Desulfobacula toluolica Tol2: one gene and its partner. The protein of the gene in region 1 interacts with the protein of each later gene in a pairwise test. Links are inferred from orthologs where the notes say so. Each region holds a gene or a part of one and is shown on either strand. Other genes may lie near its edges. The genes, in order: TOL2_RS06550 and mrcB.

What was found.
Region 2: the proteins of TOL2_RS06550 (region 1) and mrcB interact in binary tests that used the Escherichia coli proteins (3 or more experiments, as listed by UniProt). The link is inferred for Desulfobacula toluolica Tol2 from one-to-one orthologs.

Annotation. Positions count from the first base shown.
Region 1 is NC_018645.1:1,438,516-1,443,319, reverse strand. The notes cover bases 1-2,965. They hold TOL2_RS06550 (peptidoglycan D,D-transpeptidase FtsI family protein), read left to right. Parts: upstream 1-598; coding sequence 599-2,332; downstream 2,333-2,965. Other genes in these bases: TOL2_RS06545 (UDP-N-acetylmuramoyl-L-alanyl-D-glutamate--2,6-diaminopimelate ligase), read left to right, coding at 2,329-2,965; TOL2_RS06555 (hypothetical protein), read left to right, coding at 282-599; rsmH (16S rRNA (cytosine(1402)-N(4))-methyltransferase RsmH), read left to right, coding at 1-278. Also shown: more of TOL2_RS06545, read left to right, coding at 2,966-4,804. UniProt on the Escherichia coli protein: Essential cell division protein that catalyzes cross-linking of the peptidoglycan cell wall at the division septum. Required for localization of FtsN.
Region 2 is NC_018645.1:4,606,425-4,618,391, forward strand. Bases 4,051-7,059 are described here. They hold mrcB (penicillin-binding protein 1B), read left to right. Parts: upstream 4,051-4,410; coding sequence 4,411-6,708; downstream 6,709-7,059. Other genes in these bases: TOL2_RS20925 (hypothetical protein), read left to right, coding at 6,705-7,059. Also shown: TOL2_RS20905 (molybdopterin-dependent aldehyde oxidoreductase), read left to right, coding at 1-732; TOL2_RS20910 (DUF4126 domain-containing protein), read left to right, coding at 1,049-1,711; TOL2_RS20915 (PAS domain-containing hybrid sensor histidine kinase/response regulator), read right to left, coding at 1,761-3,866; more of TOL2_RS20925, read left to right, coding at 7,060-7,181; TOL2_RS23885 (hybrid sensor histidine kinase/response regulator), read left to right, coding at 7,537-9,462; TOL2_RS20940 (YajD family HNH nuclease), read right to left, coding at 9,820-10,191; ribosome biogenesis factor YjgA, read right to left, coding at 10,249-10,743; TOL2_RS20950 (aminotransferase class IV), read right to left, coding at 10,918-11,778; TOL2_RS20955 (AEC family transporter), read right to left, coding at 11,856-11,967. UniProt on the Escherichia coli protein: Cell wall formation. Synthesis of cross-linked peptidoglycan from the lipid intermediates.

The DNA of each region.
Region 1 (4,804 bases):
AGCTTGAAAAATTCATGAAAATTGTACCTTCTCTTCTTTTAAAGGATGGACGGGTTTGTATCATCTCTTTTCATTCTTTAGAAGATCGTATCGTAAAGCAATCGTTGCGAAAATTTGAGAACGGATGCACATGTCCAAAAAGTCTTCCAGTCTGTTTGTGCGGATTTGTTCCGCAAATAAAATCAATTTTCAAAAAGCCATTGATTCCGACTAAACAGGAAATAGACCAAAACCCCATGGCCAGAAGCTCAAAATTAAGGGTGGCTCAAAAAATATAACTAATGACATTAAAAAACAACATACACAGAAAGGCTGATCAAATACAAAAGGCCGGATTCCACTGGATTATCATCATTTGCCTTATTTTCTGTGAGCTTTTGGTTCACACCTGGATCAGGACGGAATCCACCCATACTATTTTACGGGTTTCCAAAGCACAGGGTGAGTATTCAAAGAAAATTTCTTATCAAAAGGCCCTGTCTGTTGAAAGAGACAGACTCAAATCAGACGATCGAATTACAAGGATTGCAAAAACCAGGTTGAGCCTTTCAACACATACCTTGGACCAAACCATTTATCTTTCAGGGGAAGACGGTTAATGTCAAATGATTTTAACACAGATATGAAACACAGAATCATTATCGTTCAAATTCTGATCGTTGCATCAATTTTCTTTCTTGGAGCAAAATCCTTTGATATTCAGATTTTTAAGGCCAAAGAACTGACCCGAAAAGCTGAAGACGATTATTCAAGACATTTCACAATTCACGGGGAACGAGGACAGATTCTGGACAGAAGCATGAACAAACTTGCCACCAGCATTGATGCTGTCTCCATTACAGCCTGTCCTTTAAAAATAAAAAACCCGAAAGATGCTGCTGAAAAAATTTCCAACATATTGGATATCAATCAAAAAGAACTTCAAAACACCCTTTCATCCAAGCGTACGTTCGCCTGGGTGGCCAAAAAAATTTCCCCGGATCAGGCCGGTCAAATTCGGCAATTAAATTTGACGGGAATTTATTTTGAAACTGATTCTAAAAGATTTTATCCCAACAGGACTCTTGCAGCACAAGTCATAGGGTTTACAGGTGCTGAAGATTCCGGTCTTGAGGGCCTTGAGTTCAAGTATGACTCTGTTATGAAAGGCAGTTCAGCGAGAATAAATATGAAACGGGACGGAAATGGAGGCAACCTTGATCTTGACAAGAAAAAAAGAGTTGAATTGAGAGGAAACTCCATTGTTCTGACAATTGATAAAAAAATCCAATTTTTAAGTGAGAAAACCCTTGAAAAAACCGTAATGGCTCACCGGGCAAAATCAGGAATAGCCTTGGTGATGAGGCCTCAAACCGGTGAATTGCTTTCCATTGCACATTTTCCAAAATTCAACCCAAACAATTTTAAAGAACATGACAGATCAGTCTTCAGAAACCGCGCCGTCACCGATGCGTTTGAGCCGGGGTCTGTCATGAAGGTCTTTACTGCAGCTGCCGCACTTGAAAAGGGTTTCGAACCACAATCCATCTTTTTTTGTGAAAACGGAAACTATAAAATCGGAACATTTACCATTCATGACACCCATCCCCATGACTGGCTTTCCATCAACCAGATCATCAAGTTCTCAAGTAATATAGGTGCTGCAAAAATTGTACAAACAATTGGAAAAAGATCCTTGCACAACCATCTTGTGGCTTTTGGATTCGGGGATAAAACCATGGTTGGATGTCCAGGAGAGACATCGGGCAACCTGAGCCCATATCGAAAATGGTCTAATATTGATGCCGGTGCCATATCTTTTGGCCAGGGCGTTTCTGTTTCCGCCATACAGCTGATCTCCGGTATCAGCGCCATTGCAAACGACGGGAACCTTATGAAACCCATGTTGATAAAAAAAATCATATCCAACACAGGAAAAGATATAAAAGTGTATCACCCTGAAAGAATCAGACAAGTAGTATCCTCAAAAATTGCCGGGCAGGTCAAAAGAATGATGAGCCTTGCCGTAAAAGAAGAAGGTACAGGCACAAAAGCAGCCATGAACGGATATTCGGTTTGCGGCAAAACAGGAACAGCTCAAAAAGCCATGGAGAAACGCAAAGGATATTCAAAAAGAAACTATATCTCGGTTTTCGGGGGGTTTGCACCACAGGGCAACCCTGAACTTGCCATTCTGGTGGTTGTAGATGAACCCAGAAAACAATATTATGGCGGGGATGTGGCAGCTCCAGCCTTTAAAAGCATTATGGCTGAATCCTTTAATTATTTAAATATACCCCCTGAAAAAAGCAAGAATATGATCGCCTTATTATCAAGCGGAGAAAAAACTTGAAACTGTCTGCTCTGATCAAAGATTGTTCACTGACTGCAGCTGATCCTTTTGAGGACATGGATATCCATGACCCGGATATTTTTTTCATCTCTTCAAACTCCAAACAGATCAGGCCCAACGGACTGTTTATTGCCATTAAAGGATTTGAGGCTGACGGGCACGATTATATTGAACAGGCATTTGAAAAAGGGGCTGCGGCTGTTATTGCCCAAACCAATCCGAAAAATATAAATAATGTTATACTGGTTGAAAACACGAGGCTTGCCATGGCCTCCATTGCAGCCAATTTTTACGGCAACCCGTCAAAGGACCTGACCCTTGTAGGCATCACCGGAACAAATGGAAAAACCACCACCACCTGGCTTCTGGAAAGTATTTTCAAGGCCTGCGGATTTTCAACCGGTGTCATTGGAACCATAAATATCCGGTACAATGATCAGACTTTTGATACCCCTGTAACAACTCCTGATTCCATTGATCTTCAAAAAAACCTTTATAACATGAAACAGGCCGGTGTAACCCATGTCATCATGGAAGTTTCCTCCCATGGACTTGACCTGAACAGGGTGGACTTCTGCCGGTTTGATGCCGGGGTATTTACAAACCTGACCCAGGATCACCTGGATTATCACAAAACCATTGATGCCTACTTTGACTGCAAAAAAAGATTTTTCACTCGGTTTCTCGGGTCAAACGGAAAAAACGATGCTCCTGCCATCCTGAACATTGATGACCCCAAAGGAGAATCCTTATTCAATTCTCTTGCCTGTCCAAACCTTGCTGTCAGCACAAAAAAAAAAACAGATATTTTTGCACAAAGTGTCAAAGACGATATCCATGGGTTGTCAGGAACCATTTGTCTGCCCGGCGGTTCATTCAACTTAACAACATCGCTTACCGGCAAATTTAATCTGGAAAATATTTTATGTGCTGCCGGTGCTGCCCATGCCTTGAATATCAAACTTGAACAGATAAAAAAGGGGCTTGAAAACTGCCCTGCCGTTCCGGGCCGGCTGGAAAAAATCAATACCCCGATCGACAGGTATATATTTGTCGATTATGCTCACACGCCTGACGCACTTGAATCCATTCTGACCACGCTCAAACAAATGGCCCCCAAAAGAATTATCACTGTTTTCGGATGCGGTGGCGACAGGGACCGTTCAAAACGTCCCTTAATGGGTTGCATTGCCTGCAAAACAAGTGACATTACCATTATAACCTCTGACAACCCGAGATCCGAAAACCCTGATGAAATTATAAATGATATTTGTGAAGGGTTGGACACTTTTGATAAACTTTCTGAAAACGATCTTTCATTTGATCCGTTCAAAAAAGGCTACATGGTTGAAGTTGACCGAAAAAAAGCTCTTAAAAAGGCTGTATTCATTTCAAAACCAGGGGATATAATTGTTGCTGCGGGAAAAGGACACGAAACCTATCAAATTACCAATACAGGCACCCTTCACTTTGATGACAAAGAAGAACTAAAGAACTCCGCCATTGAATTTGCAGACCAATTCACCCCGATTGCATGGAAAACAGAAGATCTGTCCCGTGCATTGAATACAGATCCTGTTTTTTCAAACATAAAAAAAAATCATAGTTTTAGCGGAATCTCCACTGATTCAAGAACTATTGCTCAAACCCATATTTTCCTTGCACTTAAAGGAGAAACTTTTGATGGACATATTTTTATTAAACGCCTTATTGATCAAGGTATAAAAGGATTTATCACCCAAAAAGGATTTGTTGATACTCTTGATCAAAACACTCGAAAAAAAATTTTTCAAAGCAGTCTGATTATTTTTGAAACCAGGGATACCTTAACCGGCTTAGGACAGCTGGCCCGATATCAAAGGCTGCGCTCAAACGTCAAATTAATTGCAATTACAGGTTCCAGCGGAAAAACAACCACAAGAAAAATCACCCAGGAAATATTTAAAACCCAATATCATACCCACGCCACAACTGGTAATTTTAACAATGAAATCGGTTTACCACTGACTCTTTTAAATCTTTCCCATGCTCATGAATGGGCTATCGTGGAAATGGGCATGAACCATCCGGGTGAAATCTCCAGACTGAGCCGGATCGCACTTCCCGATATTGCCGTGGTAACCAATACCGCAGGAGTTCATCTTGAAGGACTTGGCAGTGTTGAGAATGTGGCAACTGCCAAGGCGGAAATTTTTGAAGGCATCCGTAAAAACGCAACCGCAATCCTTTTTGCGGATGATCCAAGGCGCTGCATCCTTGAAGCAAAAGCCAGGGAAAATAACGCCATAAAAACAGTTCTCTTTTTTGGCTCAGGATATGATGCAGACTTTCAATCTGCTGATATTAAAACCTTGGCAGGTTCCACCCAATTTACCGCCAAATTTAACGATCAAAAAATTGCCTGTTCAATCAACTCCCCTGCCCTGTTTATGGTGGATAATTGTCTTGCGGCAATTTGCGCCGCCAGCATTG
Region 2 (11,967 bases), 3.2 Mb from region 1 along the record:
CATGAAGCTTTACGGGAACTTGGGTTAAAACCCGAACAGATTAAACTTGTGATGAACGATACTGCCCTGGCTCCGAATGCGGGTGCAGCATCGGGAAGCAGTTCCCAGGTTGTAAAAGGCAATGCTATTTTAAACGGGTGTGAGATTCTGCTTGATGCCATGAAAAAAGAAGATGGAAGTTTCAGAACCTATGATCAGATGATTGCCGAAAAAATTCCGGTCCGATATACCGGGACATGGACAAACACCGGCGGCACCATGTGCGATGAGAACTGCCAGGGAAACCCATTTGGGGCATTGATGTACGGCCTGTTTATGCCGGAGGTGGCCGTGGATATTACAACGGGAAAAGTCAAGGTTGAAAAATTCACTTTTGTTTCAGATATCGGAAAAATAAATAACATTGCCAATGTGGAAGGACAGATGTACGGAGGCCTTGCCCAGGGCATCGGCCTTGCTCTGTCTGAAAATTTTGAAAATATTAAAAAGCACTCGTCTTTGAGTGGAGCGGGACTGCCTTATATTGAAGATATTCCAGATGACATGGAACTGATACACCTGGCCGTGCCCAGAAAACAAGGCGGGCCTTTCGGCTCCTCCGGTGTTGGTGAGCTTCCCCTTACAGCGCCCCATCCCGCAATTATAAATGCCATATATAATGCATGCGGCGTTCGCATTCGAAAACTTCCTGCATTACCTGAAAAGATACTCAAAAAATTAAAATCAATGTAAGCAAAGAAATTGTCCGGTTTTTTAATTTTCAACATTGAGTGTCGGTTTTGCGGCAATTTGCATTACCTGCCGGGTTGTAAGCATTAGAAAAATAAAGCTTATAACCCGGCAGAAATCAGGCAAACATTATATGCTGAAATTAATAATCTTGATTTTTTTGAAATTTTCAGTGTCATTGTTCTATAAGAAGGGTTAAAATAAATAATATTTTAAACACGAAGGAGATCAGACAGATGAAAAACAGTGGGCATGATAAAGGCAAAAGCAAGCAGGACTATTGAGTCTCATGAGAATTTTATAGAAAGGACATCGTATTATGGAACAACTTGACCAGATCATTAAAACACTTTCATTGACCATGGGTGCGGCCTGGGCAAGCGGGATCAATTTGTATGCTACAATTCTTGTGCTGGGCTTTCTGGGCTTAACAGACAATATTGTTTTGCCTCAAAAACTTGAAATTCTAATGAACCCCATGGTTATGAGTGCTGCAGGACTCATGTACTGTGTTGAATTTTTTGCAGACAAAGTTCCGGGTGTGGATACGGGATGGGATACGCTTCATACCTTTATCCGTATTCCTGCGGGTGTGCTTCTGGCAGCAGGTGCCGTGGGGGATGTAAACCCTGCGGTTGCCATGGCGGCAGCGATTATGGGCGGCGGCCTTGCAGCCGGCAGTCATGTGACCAAGTCAGGCACCCGTTTGCTGATCAACACCTCGCCGGAACCCTTCAGCAACTGGACCGCATCAATAGTTGAAGATGTCGCTGTTATTGCCGGTGTCTGGGCTGCGTTACAGCACCCCGTAATTTTCCTAGTGCTGCTGGCTGTTTTTATCTGTCTTGCTCTCTGGCTTCTTCCAAAAATCTGGAGCGGAATAAAAAAAATTTTTCGTTTTCTGGGATCTATTTTCAAAAAAAAAACACTTGGTACAATTTCCTCTGATGACAGAACTGCAAAAAAGTCCGGTCAGGTATAGAAGATGATTTTCAAAACAATCTGACCCAGTAAAATTATTCAAGGGTTTGTCAGTCCAGCACCTTGCGGATGGTCTTTGACAGCTCCGCCATGATGATTGGTTTCATGAGACAGGCCCTTATCCCAAGGGTTTTCGCCCTTTTTTCATCCACCAGGGCGCTGTAGCCTGTGGCGATGATAATCGGGATATCGGGACGGATCGCCATTAATTTTTCAGACAATTGAATCCCACTCATATGAGGCATCGTCATGTCGGTTATGACCAGATCAAACCCATGGGGGTTTGACTTGAAAAGCGCCAGTGCGTCAACGGGGTTATTCCTTGTTTCAGGCCTATATCCCATGTAGGTCAGCATCGCTTCAGCCATTTCCACAATAGAGGTTTCATCATCAACAAACAATACTGTTTCACTTCCCAACAAAAATTCTCCGGCGGTATTCTGTTTTGTCTCGGTTTTTTGGGCAGCCACCGGGAAAAGGAGATTGAATACTGCACCTTGGCCGGGCCTGGTGTGAACAAAAATACCGGCATTATGATTCTTAACAATGCCGTGAACGACGGCAAGGCCCAGACCGGAACCTTTGCCCACCTCCTTGGTGGTAAAATAAGGGTCAAAAATCCGGTTCATGATGTCGGGAGCGATTCCCGGACCCGTATCTTTTACGCTTATTTTGACGTGCCTGCCGTTACCCAGGCCGGGATACTTTCTGATTGAAGGGTTCTCAACGGTTTTCACATGCACCGTCAAGGTTCCGCCGGTCTGTTCCATTGCATGAAAAGCGTTGATGCACAGGTTCATCATGATCTGGTTGATCTGAGTCGGATCGGCAAGAATATTTTCATCTGCAGAATGAATATCCTGCACAATTTCAATGGTGGTTGGAATCATTACCCGCAAAAACTTGAGTGCTTCTTTAATGACTAATGCAATTTTTATGGGTCTTTTTTTTGGGTCGGTCTTACGGCTGAAGCTGAGGAGTTGCCTTACAATATTTGTTGCTCTGAGACCGGCTTTCTCGATCTGTTTAAGGTTGGAATAAGCAGGATTACTTTCCTGGGTGTTCATTAAAGCCAATTCTGTGTTTCCCATAATAATACCCAGAATATTATTAAAATCATGGGCAATGCCGCCTGTCAAAGTACCTATGGATTCCATTTTCTGCGCTTGGGCCAATTGTTTCTGAAGCAAATTCTTCTCCAATTCAGCCTTCTTACGTTCAGTAATATCCACATGGGTTCCAACCACCCGGACTGCCTGTCCGTGTTCATCAAAAATCACATTTGCTCTGGAGTGAATATAAATTTTGTGACCTTTTCTATGTTGCATTTGAAACTCTTTTTCAAATCGATCCCGTTTTTTTTCTATTACTTGTTCCAACATTTCCCAACAAGCTTTAATATCTTCCGGTTTTGTAAGCCTTTCCCATTCTGAAAGTTCATTTTTAATTTCATGCGGCTCATACCCCAGCATCCGTTTCCAACCATTGGAGTAGTAAATTTTATTTGTTATGAGATTCCAGTCATAAAGGCCGTCATTTGCAAATTGCATGGCAAGCTCAAATCTTTCCATGCTCTCTTTGAGGGCCATTTCATTATTTTTTTGATCCGTAACATCGTTATAGACCGTAACAACTTCACCGGAAGGAATTTTAAAAACATAATTCTCGTAGTAATTGGAAAATTTTTCATCCTGGTATATTTTTACCGGGTAATAGTCAGGAGTCCCTGTTTCCCAAACCCTTTTAAGGACAGAGATCAGTCCGAAATCATCAACCGTTGGCCGCAGGTCAAAAAGACTTTTGCCCATAACCTGCTCAAGGGTTTGCCCCTCTATCTCCAAGCTTTTTTTGTTAAATCCTTTTATGATATAATCTGACCCTTTTGAACCATCATTGATAACTTCGTAAATGCCACAACCGCTGGTCATGTGATCGAATAACCCACGAAAAAGTTCTTCGCTTTTGGCAAGCTCAGTCTGGTTTTCAAGCAGCTGCTGATTTTTTTTATTGATTTGATATTCCGTTTTTTTTTGTTCAGTGCGGTACAACTCCGTATATTGATGCAAGGCATCCTCTATTTTTTTATGATCAGCTTCTGCTTGTTCTAATTTCCGAATTCTATTTTCCAATTCTTCATAAGTCGGTTTTTCAGTCATGTAATATCCCTTTTTATATCGGAATGCACAATTGATTCTATGGAGTGGAATACTTGTCATGTCCCACATAATTCAAAAAAAATGGCTACAGACATAAAGCGGGACAGTTTGAACCGGTTAATGAGAATCTCCCGGAACGTAAGCCTAAGAAACAGGGTTTTCCAGAAGAGGCTTCTTCTACGGAGTATCCCGGCTTAAGTTTGTAGCCTAAAAGCTATAATGCTTTTAATATTCTATTTAATTGTGATAAAAATCAACTTACAATAGATTATAGTATAAATCAAATTTTAGAGATAAAATTCAACGATATGAGTCGCAATCCATAGCCCAATACAATCAAAACATTCAAGGCGTTACAGCCCGAAACAAATCCTGCAATCTCTGTTCATTCCTCCCAACAAAAGACTGAAGGGTTAAACCCGGGTTTTGACCTTATGCTGATCATCCACCCAAGGATACAGATGGATATTGCTTCTCCCACAATATTTTGATACCCATCTATAATGAATAAACCATGTGCAAAAGGAAGATAAAAAGAAGATAAATGAAAAAATGGTATTTAATATCGGCAGTGTGCCTGCTGGGCCTTGGAATAATTTTTTATGATCATTTTTTAAAATTCAATACAGTTGTAGAAGAAAAGTTCCAGGGCCGGTTATGGGAACTGCCGGCCCGGGTTTATGCCCGCCCCCTGGAACTATACCCGGGCATGCGTCTGGCCCCGGATCTGTTTGAAAAAGAGTTGAACCTCATGGGGTATCAAAATACTGGGAATATGAGTGGATTGGATGCCCCTGGCAAATATGTCCGCACAGCAAACAGGTTTGAACTTTTTTGCCGGCCGTTTAATTTTGGTGATGAACAAATGCCGGAGCGCAGGTTTTATATTAAAATTGAAAATAACCGGGTGGTGAACCTGCAAACTTCCCCGGACCGGACCGACAAAACAATGGAGCGCCTGGACCCGGTCATTGTCGGCGGATTTTATCCGTCATCCATGGAAGACCGCATCCTGGTGACACTTGACCAGACCCCGCCATTACTGGGGAATGCCATCATTTGTGTCGAAGACAAGACCTTTTACTCCCACTATGGAATTGATCCCAAATCAATTTTCAGGGCCATGCTGATCAATTTAAAAAACAGGCGCATGTCCCAGGGTGCCAGCACCATTACCCAGCAACTGGCCAGGAATTTCTTTTTAACCAAAGAAAAAACCTTGATCCGCAAGTTCAATGAGATGATCATGGCTGCCGCACTGGAGCTTAATTACAGTAAAGCCGATATTCTGGAAGCATACATAAACGAGGTCTACCTTGGTCAGGACGGCAACCGGGCCATTCACGGATTCGGGCTGGCCGCTTATTTTTATTTTGGAAAATCCCTGACGGATCTGAGGCCCCATGAAATAGCTTTGCTGGTCGGCATGCTGAAGGGGCCTTCGGTTTATAACCCCAGACGATATCCTGACCGGGCCATGGACCGGCGCAATCTTATTCTGGAGATGATGGAAAAACAGGGACTTGTCTCACAAGCACTGTTAAAAAAATTCCTGGCAGCCCCCCTGGATATTATTGAAAATCCTGTCAGGGGGCATTCCCCGTTTCCGTTTTACCTGGATCTGGTCAAGCGTCAGTTGCTTCAAGAATACAAGGAGGCCGACCTTAAAACCATGGGCATAAGGATTTTCACCACCCTGGATCCCCAGGTTCAACTGGCGGCAGAACACAGCGTGACTGATTTTTTAAAGCAGGCCCCGGCCGGACTGGAAGCCGGTGTCGTGGTCACTGCCAGGGCAAGCAACGAGGTACAGGCCCTGGTGGGAGGGAAAGACTTCAGATACAAGGGTTTTAACCGTGCCCTGGATGCAAAACGACCCATCGGCTCCCTGGTAAAGCCAGCGGTCTTCCTGACGGCACTGGAACGTCCCTCCACCTATACACTGGTCACTCCGGTCGATGACAACCCTGTCAGGGTTCCTAACCCGGACGGCAGTTACTGGAGCCCTGAAAATTTTGATAAAACACACCATGGACAGGTGAAGCTGTACCAGGCCCTGGTTCATTCCTTTAATGTCCCGACCGTCAGGCTCGGCATGAATCTGGGAGTTGAATCCGTTTTAGACACGCTTGAAAAGATGGGACTTGATCATAAGCCGGCTGCCTTTCCTTCGGTTCTTCTGGGCAGCCTTGAAATGTCACCGCTCCAGGTGGCCCAAACCTACCAGACCCTTGCATCCGGCGGTTTTTTTACACCGATCAAATGCATCCGTTCTATTTACAGACCGGACGGTCAGGTACTTCAACGGTATCCGCTGACCATTGAACAGCGTCTTGATCCGGGAGCCGTTTTTTTATTAAACAAAATGCTTCAGGCTGTAGTAAAGGAAGGCACCGGCAAATCACTGAAAAAATGGGTGTCCGATGATCTGGGCATAGCCGGAAAAACCGGCACCACAAATGATCTTAAGGACAGCTGGTTTGCCGGTTTTTCCGGCAACCGGCTGGCGGTCGTGTGGATCGGCCGGGATGATAACCGTTCTGCAGGGCTTACCGGCTCATCCGGGGCTTTGCAGATTTTCGGGCGTCTCATGAGCCGGATTCCAAATGCCCCTCTGGATCTGCAGGCACCTGGAAATGTTGAGTGGGCTGTCATTGATGCCCAAACAGGTTATCTAACCCAAAAGACCTGCCCCGATGCAATGGCGGTTCCCTTTCTCAAAGGATCAACGCCAACCCGTTTGCATTCCTGCACTTCAAAAGCAAAAACCCGATATAATGATCAAGAAACAAAAAAAAAGCCAAACATTTTGATGGACTGGCTGAAAGAGATTTTCAAATGAAGCAGATGCCGTATTTTCAATGGATACTTTGTATTTTTACCACCCTTTTTATGATTTCCTGTTCACAACACCGGGCCTTAGAACCGCCCTCAAACCTTCCTGCTGAAAATTTACCTCAAATCGGAACCCGGCAGCCCGCTTCTCCCCGGAACACCCCCCGGCCAGCAATTCTTTCAAAAATAATTCATACGGCTGAAAATCAACTTAGATCTAATAAACCCGAGGCTGCGTTTCATACTCTGGAGCGCTCCCTTGATATTGACGGCCAGGACCCTCTCATCTGGCATCTTATGGCCAAAGCCCAACAGATGCAGAACAATTTTCAACAGGCAAAATATTTTGCTGAAAAATCCAATGCCATGGCCGCACGCACGCCATCCCTTCAAAAGAAGAACTGGCGAATCATAGGCGATGTACTGAAAAAACAGGGCCGGATGCAGGAAGCCGAAGAGGCCTATGAAAATGCACGGTAAATTATATGAGGACACACCTGCCCGCAGTTTTTGCTGTTTACATGCAGCGAGTTCAGACCTTGTCAAACCGTTCAACCGGCTAATTCAAGGTGAGCGCCCTGAACGGTCAATGGGTATCAGTATTTAACAATCCATCAACGAATTCGCTGTGGTTGGGGGCGACGATTATTTGTTACCGACAATTGCCGGTGTCAATTAAAAACATTTTGTATTTTATAATACTTATGATAATATCACATAATCTGAAAATTATTCCTACTGAATTAGAAGAATTGCAATCTTCTGCTCTGTTGTGATCGAACCGGCAAGATCGCTTGCCTGAAAAAAATAAGATTAACCTCTGGAAAAATAAATTATGGAAAATTATATTCATGATATATTGAAGCCCGATCTTTTGGATCAACTGCCGATACCTATTGCGTTTCACAGTCTGAATTTTACCATCCCATGGGCAAACAAAGCATATCAGAAGGCTATTCATCTAACCAATCATAAAATAAAGGGGCAAAAATGTTACATGACCTGGGGACAAAAAAAGCCCTGCAGTCTCTGCCCTGTAAAGACTTCCATTGAGGTCGGTGAACCCACCGGGATGGAATTGACATCTTCAGGTGATAATCATTGGCACGGAAGCAGGCTCTTCTGGATGACAAAATGTTTACCGGTAAGAGATAAAACGGGAAATATCCTTGGCGTGTTTGAAATTTCCTTTGAGGCCGCAAACAAAAACAACACAGAGATGGCCCTTCGAAAAAGCGAAACCATCCTTAAAGAGGCGCAGTATCTGGCGAAAATAGGCTCGTGGGACCTTGACCTGAAGACAAACTGCCTGACCTGGTCCGATGAAATATTTCGCATCTTTGAAGTTGACCCTGCCGGCTTTGGTGCTTCTTATGAAGCATTTATAGATATGGTCCATCCCGATGACAAAACATCGGTTGATGTTGCCTACAAGGCCTCTATCAAAACCAGGATTCCCTATTCCCTATGCCATCGCCTGTTATTGCGGAACGGGCGGATAAAGTATGTCCATAATCGGTGTAAGACCTATTATGCCGCTAATGGAGAACCCGTTCGCTCCATTGGGACGGTACAGGATATCACCCGGCGCAAACAAGCGGAACTGGAGTACAAAAATCTGCAGGAACAATATATGCAAGCCCAAAAAATGGAATCCATCGCAAGGCTTGCCAGTGGTGTTGCCCATGATTTCAATAATATGCTGTTCGTTATTCTGGGGAACATGGATATGATCCTTGATCACATGGAGATCTCCCATCCGCTCCACGATGCCCTGAAAGATGTGAAAACCGCAGCCCTGCGGTCAGCTGAGCTTGTTCGTCACCTGCTTGCCTTTGCTCGGCGTCAGACCATTATTCCCCAAACTCTGAACTTAAATGATGTGATTGGAAACATGATTAAAATGATGAAACGGCTGATTGGTGAAAATATTGATCTGGTCTGGATACCGGGGGCTGAGCTGGGACGGATTAAAATGGACCCATCCCAGGTCGATCAAGTATTGGCAAATCTATGTGTCAATGCCCGGGATGCCATCTCCGATATAGGCAAAATCACCATTGAGACTCACAATGCCACTTTCACCGAAGCCTATTGTGCGGAACACCTTGACTTTTATCCCGGATCATATGTCATGCTGGCCGTCAGCGATGATGGGTGTGGAATGAACCAGGAAACTTCCACCCGTATTTTTGAGCCGTTCTTTACGACCAAGGAAGAAGAAAAAGGAACCGGCTTAGGCCTTGCAACAGTTTACGGTATTGTTAAGCAGAATGGCGGATTTATTAATGTTTACACCGAGCCGGACAACGGCACGACTTTCAAACTTTACTTTTCAGTGCATGAATCCGAAACCAAGTCAAATAGAATTGAACCGGAACTGCATCCCCCACGCGGTAATGGAGAAAAAATTCTGCTTGTGGAAGATGAAACCGCTTTCCTCAAAACAGGCAGAAAAATGCTGGAGGCGATTGGATATCAGGTTTTGACCGTTAACAGTCCCATGGATGCACTTAAGCTGGCAAACAACTATTCAGGATCAATTGATCTGCTGATCACCGACATTGTGATGCCCGAGATGAAGGGTCAGGATCTGGCGGCCACCCTTAAAACCATATGGCCTGGTCTTAAAACACTTTTTATATCCGGGTACACCGCTGATGTCATTTTGCACCATGGGGGCCTTGACAAAGGCGTTGCATTCCTTCAAAAACCGTTCTCAAAAACAGAACTGGCCCTTAAGATAAATAATATCATTTGAGTGTACCTTTTTTAAAGGCCGCCCCATACTTCAACCTCACTGACGGTCGAGCGTCAATTCCTGCACTGACAAGAGCAGATTCTTTCATGCTTTCTTTATAACGGGACAAATTTTTTTTATCAGACAAAATTACCCCCATTTTCTTCAGCAGGAATTTAAGATTGCTTACTGCATAATTTCTTATCAGGACGGATTTGGAAAAAAACGGCCAATACCGGAACGATTCCAATTAAGGGATTGAAATATCTGGATTGTTTAATAATTTAAACCTTCTGCTTTTCATTTTAATGCTACCATTGAGCTTCAAAATTCTCAATATCAAAATGATTGACAGAAGATGCCGTAGCATTGATTTTCCTAATCAAGTTTCCCTTTTAATAAATCTCCCAGTCCGGCAAACGGATTGGTGGTGCCCCCTTTTTCAGATGACCTGTCAGACGGCTCGTCTGAATAGGCATCGGCAACCTGATCCCGGGAATGTTCATTGTCATGGCAGTAAATGCACAACAGCTCCCAATTGCTGCCGTCTGGAGGATTGTTGTCATGATTATGGTCTTTATGGTGTACGGTCAGCTCCCTCAGGCGTTTCCCTTCGAACTCGCGACCACAATGAGCGCAGATCCAGGGGTACATTTTAAGCGCACGCTCCCTATAGGTTTTTTCACGCTCAAGCCGGCTTGTTTGAACCTCTGAAATAATACGTTTGATATTGTTATCATCTTTTGACATATATGGTGCCCTCCTGTTTTTTAATCCCAAATTACCTGAAAAAGTATCATCAATTGTTTATTTGCCGTTCATGCTCTTCATAATTAGTTGTTCTAATGCCTTTAAGGATTTGGAAGATTTACCTGTTGTTTTCTCTTTTTTGACATTTCTCATAAGTTGCCTCAGTCTCTGATGATCCAGTCCAGGACAGGCACAAATAAACTCTTCCATGACAGCCGGGTCATCCGTTAATAGCCTGTCCAGCCACATCCGGGTCTTTTTGACAATTTCAGATTCAATGGGAAGGTTGGCATCGGTTTGCATCAATGCATGACGGATTGGTTCCGGGTCCACATCCCGCATCAAGGTTCCGATAAATTGCCTCTGCCTTCTGCCTGCAATCTTCGATTTAATAGATCTGGCTTCTATCAGTGCATCCCGCAGATCATCGGGAAGCTCCATGCGTTCCAATTGCCGTATAGGAAGTTTGATGAGCTGTTCTCCTAGTTTCTGGAGTTTTTCAGCCTCTTTTTTTATCTGTGTTCTACTCTTGTCTTGAATATCTTTTTCCATGGTTTCCGCCGATAATAAAAGCCTGAAATATCAGGCTGTAAAATTATAAAATATAGGACAGGACATCCGTTTTTGTCAAGGAAACTACGATGGTATTGCAAGCTGCCAACAAGTAAATGGTGGATCTGTATATCATTCTCAAGCAGGCCTTGTAAGCCCATTTGAAAAGAGTTGTCAATCATTGACATATACTTTTCTTGCTCTCTTGAGTCTTTTACTGACATATCCGGCGATTTTTTTTTCATACTCTGCAACGATTTTGCGGATCAGAGGAATGTTCGGTGAATCAAGTTGAGTATTACCAATAGAGCGTACCGGGGTGACATCCACTGTCGTGCCGGTAATAAAGGCTCCCTGGATATCGGCAAGATTCCTGGTATGGACTGTTTTTTCCAACACTTCCAATCCAAGCCGGCTGCAGATTTGCATCACATGAGTTCGTGTCACACCCTTTAGTACGCTTCCGGCAGGTGAGGTGTAGAGTTTGTTGTCTTTTCCCATAAAAAAAACATTGGAGCGTGAGCCTTCAGTGATGTGCCCGGATTCATTAACGAGCAGGGCTTCATAAGCGTTTGACGACTCTCTAACCGCCTTAACCTGCTCTCTAAAAGAGCCTTTTATGGTCTTAATGTTTGGACAAATCCGTTCTCCTGAGAATAAAATGGTATGAACACCTTCCAAACGGGCCTTGCTGTCCAAAAATTCAGCAGGGATAAAATAAGCCAGAAATATTTCTTTTTCGTTCATCAAGGCTGATACCAGCTTAACGTTGCCATGGTCGCATTTGTTTTTTTCGACCAGGTCTGCAATATTATGCAGAATCTCTGCTTCTTTTTTTGGAATCCGGGTTCCGACAAGGGAGGCTGACATCACAAATCTTTCCAAATGCGCCTCGAAAAAAAGAGGTATACCCTGGCGAACCTGCATCACTTCATAGATGGCCGTAGCTGGAACCTTGTCAAAAATCGCCATATCCGCAGTGGACTTTATGATTTGGTTTGCAACAAAAAAATTGTGAATCGCTTCTCTTTTCATAACCGTTTCTCGCTTTCAACCTATTGATTTTTTAATATTATTTGGCCTGACAGGGGATTGCCAAATTCATGCCAATGCTAACCCACCGTATATTGCCAGGCGGCAATCCACAATGGCATCATCAGTATGCAGATCAAATACTGTATAAACATCATGCTGCTTATGGATTGGGTGTCACCTCCATAATTT